Cellulosilyticum sp. I15G10I2: one gene and its partner. The protein of the gene in region 1 interacts with the protein of each later gene in a pairwise test. Links are inferred from orthologs where the notes say so. Each region holds a gene or a part of one and is shown on either strand. Other genes may lie near its edges.

The links.
Region 2: the proteins of rlmB (region 1) and BN3326_RS11865 interact in binary tests that used the Escherichia coli proteins (3 or more experiments, as listed by UniProt). The link is inferred for Cellulosilyticum sp. I15G10I2 from one-to-one orthologs.

What each region holds. Positions count from the first base shown.
Region 1 is NZ_FMMP01000006.1:15,604-19,927, reverse strand. Bases 684-3,622 are described here. They hold rlmB (23S rRNA (guanosine(2251)-2'-O)-methyltransferase RlmB), read right to left. Parts: upstream 2,554-3,622; coding sequence 1,813-2,553; downstream 684-1,812. Other genes in these bases: BN3326_RS00165 (putative polysaccharide biosynthesis protein), read right to left, coding at 2,969-3,622; sigH (RNA polymerase sporulation sigma factor SigH), read right to left, coding at 684-1,306. Also shown: BN3326_RS00185 (hypothetical protein), read left to right, coding at 1-35; BN3326_RS00180 (hypothetical protein), read left to right, coding at 88-555; more of sigH, read right to left, coding at 653-683; more of BN3326_RS00165, read right to left, coding at 3,623-4,324. UniProt on the Escherichia coli protein: Specifically methylates the ribose of guanosine 2251 in 23S rRNA.
Region 2 is NZ_FMMP01000010.1:41,469-45,160, reverse strand. The notes cover bases 1-3,000. They hold BN3326_RS11865 (NAD(P)H-hydrate dehydratase), read right to left. Parts: upstream 2,266-3,000; coding sequence 736-2,265; downstream 1-735. Other genes in these bases: BN3326_RS11855 (hypothetical protein), read right to left, coding at 2,650-3,000; acpS (holo-ACP synthase), read right to left, coding at 2,234-2,653; BN3326_RS11870 (CBS domain-containing protein), read right to left, coding at 256-705; BN3326_RS11875 (LolA family protein), read right to left, coding at 1-243. Outside these bases: more of BN3326_RS11855, read right to left, coding at 3,001-3,339; BN3326_RS11850 (redox-sensing transcriptional repressor Rex), read right to left, coding at 3,476-3,692. UniProt on the Escherichia coli protein: Bifunctional enzyme that catalyzes the epimerization of the S- and R-forms of NAD(P)HX and the dehydration of the S-form of NAD(P)HX at the expense of ADP, which is converted to AMP.

The sequences.
Region 1 (4,324 bases):
ACCGTATAGATTACATTGAAGATCTTTTACCTTAATTGTAATCTTTGACTTTGCTTTTTCTATATAATTAATTAAGGAGGATTTAATATGAGTTGTTGTAAAAAGAATGTAGGAAGTTATTATACTCGCCCTTTTGCTGGCGCTGTAAGTCCTTACCCTGGTGCCGCTAGCCCTTATGTTGGCCCAAGTCCTTGTCCTTGTGGGCCTGTTGCTGGTGCTGTTAGCCCTTATGCTGATGGATGTGATAATATAAGACCTATTTGTGTAGACTCTTGCCCATCAGATTTTCTTCCAAATGAACCAATTGGTGTAGGTGGTATATCAAGCCCATGCTATAATAATACTGACGTACCATGTGGATGCAGTTTAAGAGACGCTGCTTGCAGACTTATTAATCAAAGAGCTATCATCCACGTTGAAGGCTGCAAAATGTGTGTTATTATTATTGCTGTAGGTAAATGTTTTATTAAAACTGTTAACTTTGCTACGAATAAGGTAGTATACTTTAATTTAAGCCGTGTAAACAGCATTGAAGATGTACTTCCTCGTTGCTAATCACTTAAGTTAAACACTGCACTCTATTTAAAATGCCAGCAGATAGCTTGCTACCTGCTGGCATTAATTATGACTATAGGTTTTATATAGTAATATATTAATTCTTACGAATGTCTCCTAGCTTTTTCTTGATTCTTTGAAGTGCATTATCAATAGCTTTAACTGGTCTGTCAAGCACCCGTGCTATTTCATGATAATTCTCCCCTTGTGTATAAAGCTTGAGTACTTGCCACTCTAGTTTACTAAGGGCCTTTAAAATGTAACTATTTAACACCTCTAAATTTTCCTGATTAATAACCTCATCCTCTGGTGTTATACATTCATTATTTTTAATAATATCCATCAATGTAATATTTTCTTCTTCTTCATCTGCGCCTTTGCTGCTAATGGGAAGATTTAAAGAGATACTCGTATTAAGAGGCATATGCTTTTGCCTGGATACTGTTTTAAAAGCTGTACTCACTTGTCTAGTAATACATATTGCAGCAAATGATCTAAAACTTGTTTCTTTATTCGGATTATAATCACATATTGCCTTAAAAAGGCCTATCATACCCTCTTGTACTAAATCTTCCTTATCTGCTCCTATAAAGTAATTTGCCTTAATTTTAGCACGGACAAATTTTTTATACCGCTGTACTAAAACTTCCACCGATTCTTTATACTCGTTGTGATATAAGCCTATTAGTTCTTCATCACTCATAGTCTCTAGCTCTTTGACACTTAGATTTTGCTCTTGGATAACCATCATATAGTCCTCCTTAATCCACTTTGCCTCGTCGTAATTTTTACATTTTTTCTAACGTTTTTTTATTCATCCATTGTTCTAATGGATTATGCTTGGCTGGAGAGTTAGTACTAGTATAATAACCTGTTCTGTTGCATCTGAGGTTGCCACTCTTACCTTATATTTATTATGAATAGCCTTAGCTGTTTCTTCTATGTACTGATCAGTCGTTTCTTTTTATTTTGTGGATATAATAGCAACCTGTTTATTATATAAGCAAACTTGTCCTAAGTTGCCTTTTACGTTATAGGTATCAAATATTTTATTTAAGTATTACCAACCAAAGATCATATTATATCCATCGACTAATAAAAATTTTCGCTCTTATCCCTCCCCTATTCGTATGATAGGTATTATTTCCAGTATACTATAAATATGTTTTTTTGTTAATAGGTTAAATCAATAGCCTGTTCTATATTATAAAGAAGAACTGGCTATTGATTTCATTCTTTAGCCAGTTCTTCTTTTCATTAACCTTTAAACTTTCTTTGTCTTACTGCCTCATAAACCATTATACTTGCTGCTACCGAGGCATTAAGTGAAGTTACCTGCCCGTACATAGGTATACTCAGCACATAGTCACAAGACTCTTTTGTGAGTTTAGATACCCCTTCACCTTCACTGCCTACTACAATGGCTATAGGCCCTGTAAGATTTTCTTCGTACATCATTTTGCCATCCATATCCGCACAGGCAACCCAAAGTCCTTTTTCTTGTAGTTCCTTAATTGTTTGAGAGATATTCGTTACTTTAGCAACCTTCATATATTCAATAGCGCCTGCCGATGATTTAGCAACTGTACCAGATAGGCCTACTGCTCTTCTTTTTGGAATAATAATGCCGTGTACCCCTGCATTATGAGCTGATCTGATAATAGCTCCTAAATTATGAGGGTCTTGTATATTCTCAAGGATAAGTAGAAAAGGATGTTCATCTTTATCTTTTGCGTCTTGTAAAATATCATCTATTTCCACATAACTCTGCGCTGCTGCATAAGCTACAACCCCTTGATGTTTTTCTCTGCCTGTAACTTCATCTAGTTTAGATTTCTCAGCTTCAATAATCACAATCCCTTTATCTTTAGCTTCTCCAACTATCTTGATGATTGAACCTTCTTTTTCTCCCTTTTGCACCATAAGCTTATCAATATCTCTTCCTGCCTTTAGTGCTTCCATAACTGCATTTCTGCCATAGAGAATGTTCTCATCGATTGATCTTTCTTCTTCAAACTTATCTTCTGAAAATCTGTTCGGTCTTGTATCCCTGCCTTTAAAACCTCTTTGCTTATAATCATCTTGTCTAGGTTTACCTTGCCATGATCCTTCTTTTTTATAGCCTTCTTGTTTGGGTCTATCTTGCCATGATCCTTCTTTTTTATAACCTTCACGTTTGGATTTGTCTTGCCATGATCCCTCTTTTTTATAGCTTTCACGTTTGGGTCTATCTTGCCATGACCCTTCTTTTTTATAACCATCCTGTTTGGGTCTGTCTTGTCCCGCACCTTCTTTTTGATAACCTTCGTTCTTTGACTTTCCTTGTCCAAACCCACTTGATCTATCACTCTTAAATTTGCTTGTGTTATTATTTCTAGGTTTATTTCTATCGTTGGTAAATTTCATAATTTATTTACTTCTCCTTTTTATTTAAAATCTCTTGAATATCTTTTTTTGTAATAGCTCCAGTTACAAATATAAGCACAAGGTAGGCTAAGCCTCCTACTCCAATACTTAAAATCGTAACAAGCGCATTGCTTGTGAATGAGTTTGTGTCTATAACACTTCCGAGTACACGATATGTTCCCCATGCTAAAACACCCATTGCAGAGCTTGAGATCAAGGGTCTAATAATTACAAGCCTAGTATTTAGCTTAAACCCTGTATATTTCTTCATCATAATATAATTATAAAGGGCAAATACCATATAAGCAGCTATTGATGCTATTGCAGCACCTATGACTTTAAACGAACTCGTTACTAGGATTATATTAAGTATAGTTTTAACAAAAGCCGCTAAGCCTATTCCAATAACCGGCTGCCACACCTTGCCTATCCCTTGCAAAATACCTGTAAAAGCTTGTCCTAACATAATAAATAGAATACTAAGTGCTGCAGCTGCAAGTATATTCCCACCGTCTGGTGCATTGGCATATATAAATTTCATAATAGGATCTGCAAGTACCGCAAGTCCTATAGAAGCTGGCATCGCAAGCAAAATAGCAAAACGCATACCTAATTCTATCTTAGTCTGCACTTCAGTTCTATCCTTTTTAGCTGCTGCTTCTGATATAGCTGGAACGAGTCCAATAACCAGCGCCATTCCAAAGGTAAGCGGAAAATTAATAAACGTCGCAACTTTTCCAAGTTGTCCAAAATATGCGTTTGCAAGCTCCAGCTCAACACCTGTTTGTGTCAGCATTTTAATAACCAATGCCGAATCTATAAAGTTAATAATAGAGTTAACAGCTGCACCTATAGAAATAGGTATTGCTATAATTAGAACCATTTTAGCTGCCGTTTTAAAACCTATTCCTTGTTTTTTAGGAGTCTCACTTCTTTGTATTTCATCATTAATAGAAGTTTTGTTACGCAAGTAAAACAGTGCTAATACCGCAGCCCCGCACATGCCTCCCGCAACAGCTCCAAAGGATGCCCCACCGGCAGCTTTACCTAAGTTGGGGAAAAAGAAAAAAGCCAAAAGAAGTCCTATAACAACTCTCCCTAAATTTTCTAATACTTGTGAGACAGCCGTAGGTGCCATATTTTGCATCCCTTGAAAATAGCCTCTAAAAACACCCATAATACATACAAAAAATGGACTAAGTGCAAGTCCCCACAAAGAATATTTTGTTTCTGGCACCCAATTAAAAGCATCTATCATAAAAGGTGTTGCTAAAAAAATAAGAAGTGAAACAATTATTCCTATCCCTAGCATAAGTTTCATGGTATGTGTAAAAATATCTTTAGCAGCCTGATATTCTCCAAG
Region 2 (3,692 bases), on another replicon or contig:
ACTCTCTACTGTAAGCTTATACTTGCCTCCTACTTCTACCTGATGTCTCATCTTGAAAACATTTGCCTCTGTATCTTTTAAAAATGACATTGTCACATCAGCTTCATAATTTTTAAGTGTCGTGAGCATGAGGTGTAGTTTATCTTTTGGTCCATTATTATTCATCATTTTATTACAACCATAAAATGCAAAGGACATCATTAGTAAAAAGATGACTATTAAGGCTTTCTTTCGCTTATACATACTTCCTCCGTGTTAATTAATAAGTATCGGAAGCAGATCCCCTCTACCTATAATACCTGCTAACTTGCGTTCTTTATCTATAACTGGTACGCGATTAATACGTCTGTTTACCATAACTGATGCGATCTCTTCTATTGATGCATCTAAATAAACGGTATACGCCGGCGAAGACATAATCTCCTTCGCGGTCAATGTAATGATTTTTTCGTGATTTGTATTATATTTTGAATTCCCATCTATAAATAATATACTCGCTACAAACTCAATATATGATGGAATATTTAGTCCTTTTTCTTTAGTAATGAGATCTTGCTCTGTTACAACCCCTACAACACGCCTATCCTGATCTACAACAGGTACACCGCTTATATTATTTTTCATTAGAACTGCAAGTACATCTTCTATACTATCATTTTCTTTAACAAAAATAACACCTTTTTTCATGATATCTCTTGCACGCATCCCCACATTCCTCCCTACTCATATGCCCTTCTAATCATCAATCAATTCTTTAAATGCTTCATCCATGCCTTGATATAAATCACTGGGTAAAAGTGTATATTCAGTTTTTAAAGCCTTCATAATATCTCCGGCTCTTGCGTGTAAATAAACCCCTAGTCTCGCTGCATGCTTTGCCTCTAACTTTTGAGCCAAAAGTCCTGCAATGATGCCAGTCAGCAAATCGCCGCTTCCACCCTTAGCCATGCCACTGTTACCGTTTATATTGATATATATGTTGCCTTTAGGGTCTGCTACCACTGTTCTTTCTATTTTTAATAGACTTATTACATGATTTTTTACTGCATACTGCATTGTAACAGTATGTGGATTATCTAATATGTCTTGTACTGTTAAATTTGTTAACCTCGCCATTTCTCCTGGATGTGGTGTAATAATAGTCTCTGCTTTTCTTGTCTCTACAACTTCAATTAATTCTCCAAGAAAATAGAGTGCATCTGCATCAACTATACAAGGTTTATCACTTGCAAGCACTACCAGTAAAATAGCCTTTATGGCTTCTGATCTGCCTATTCCCGGGCCTATAGCTATAACATCATATTTTTCTATTAATGCTTGTATCTGCCCCCTGGCCTCTGCTGCAATATGTCCATCTTGATCCTGAAGTGCTATAGTCATAATTTCTGTCAACTTGTTTTCCATAATATCATGAATAGCCCTAGGCACTGCAGCAGTAACAATACCCGCCCCTGCTTTGAGTGCAGCCATGCTTGTTAAGGCAACTGCTCCTGACATACCTCTCTGCCCTCCTATAACAAGCACCTTGCCATAAGTCGCTTTATTACTTCTTGTATATCTATGCGGCAGAAGTTTTTTCATCTCCTCTTTTTGAATGGTGTAATAGGGTGTCTCTATATTTTCTAAAATAGCTTGAGGTATGCCAATATCAACTATTTTAAGTTCACCAATATAATCAATAGCAGGATAGATATACAATCCTAACTTTGCGGCTGAAAAACTAATCGTTATGTCCGCTTTTACTGCTGCTTCTTGTATTTGCCCTGTCGTCCCATCGATTCCTGATGGTATATCTACACTCATTATATAGGCTGAACTTCTATTAATATGCGTGATAACGTCTGCATAAGCACCTGATACTTTTCTTGAAAGACCTGTACCAAAAAGTGCATCCACTATAATCTCTGCTGCCATTATCTCTTTATAAACTATTTCTATATTATCGGCTGAAACTTGTATCATTTCTACGCCTATATGCTGACAGATCCTATAATAAGTTTTCCCATCTGCTTGTAACTGATCTTGCCCCGCGAGCATAAGTACTTTCATTGGCCAATTGCCCCATATCTTAATTTGCCGTGCAAGCGCAAAGCCATCTCCCCCATTATTTCCTGGACCACATACTATAAGGATACTGCCCTTTTTATATTTTTCTTTAATATGCCTAAATAAATGATAGGCTGCATGTTCCATAAGTAAAATGCCTGGTATTTGATATTGACTGATCGCCTCCTCATCTATTTGCTGAATTTGTTTTGGAGTCATTAATTTCACCTGGTTCACCCCTTTCTATCACAACATAAGCCACTGCATAAGCCTTACAGTGTGATATCGTTACATGCATAGCTCCAGCCCCAAGCTCTGTGGCTAGCGCTTTGGCCTCATCATATAAAGTAATTTCCGGCTTTCCTAAGTCATTTGGCGTAACTTCTATATCTTTAGGTGTAAAACTTCTAAATCCTGTTCCTAGTGCTTTACTGACAGCTTCTTTAGCCGCAAATACCCCTGCTATTGTCTCTGATTTATAATGCTTGTTCTTAAAATGATTACGCTCTTTTTCCGTAAAAACTTTATTGATAAAAGCAGGGGTATTTTTAATCACTTTTTCTATTCTGGCTATTTCTATTATATCTGATCCTATTCCTAATATCATTTTTCTTTATCCCAGAGCTCCTTATCTATAACCTCTATTTGATTTTGCCCCACTACATGATGCATATAGTTGTAAATACCTTTTAGAATCTGTTCATTTTTCTTTTTTTCATTCGTTTTAAGTACAACTTTCTCACGAAGTTCATTAATTTCTTTTTCTAAATGTTGACAGTTATTTTTGCAGAGACTAATATATTCATACCCTAAAGCTATAATCTCTTCTATAATATTTCTATTGATTTTTTCAATCTCTTCTTCAACTTCTTCTAATCTCTTTTCAATGGCCTCTATTTTTTGATTAGCACCTAATGTACTTTCATGAAGCTTATTTAGCTTTTCAATTTTACCTGTATCACCTTCCCCTTGAAGCTCCCCACTTAATGTCAGAATTTGTTTGAAAAAATTTTGTTTAACAATGCCATATTCTTTATAATCATTTGTAAGCTTGCCCTGTTCTTTTAAAAGTTCCTGTAACACACCTTCGTTTTTATTAATAGACTCACTAACTATTTGATCTCTGATAGAATGCCAAAGAGGATCTAGCAGTACAATAGGAAGCTTTTTTTTATTAAGTATTTCTTTTATATAAGTCTTTTTTATATCTACTTCATTATTAGAGATCACAATTTCGGATGTTAAATCATTTTGCAAAATGATTTTTCTGCTTTTTTTAAAAAAATCAAACACTTTAGTACCCCCTCAAGTTTTCCTATACCAATTATTTTTATTATATATCATTCTTTTTAAAAATAATATGGCTTAAATACAAAACTGTGCATGAAACTTTTAGCGTAATACTAAAGCTTCATGCACAGTTTTAATTTTATTTATTCTCTTCTTCATCATCCTTAATTTTATAAGCAAGAGTCATCAAGCTATGTGACAAATGAACATTTTCAACTTGTACGCCTTCTGGCAAAACCAAATCAACTGCCGAGAAGTTCCAAAGTCCCTTGATACCCCATTTTGCTAAGTTTTCTGCTACTTGTTTGACTCTTATTTTAGGAAGAGTAAGTATCGCTATATCAACATCATTTTCT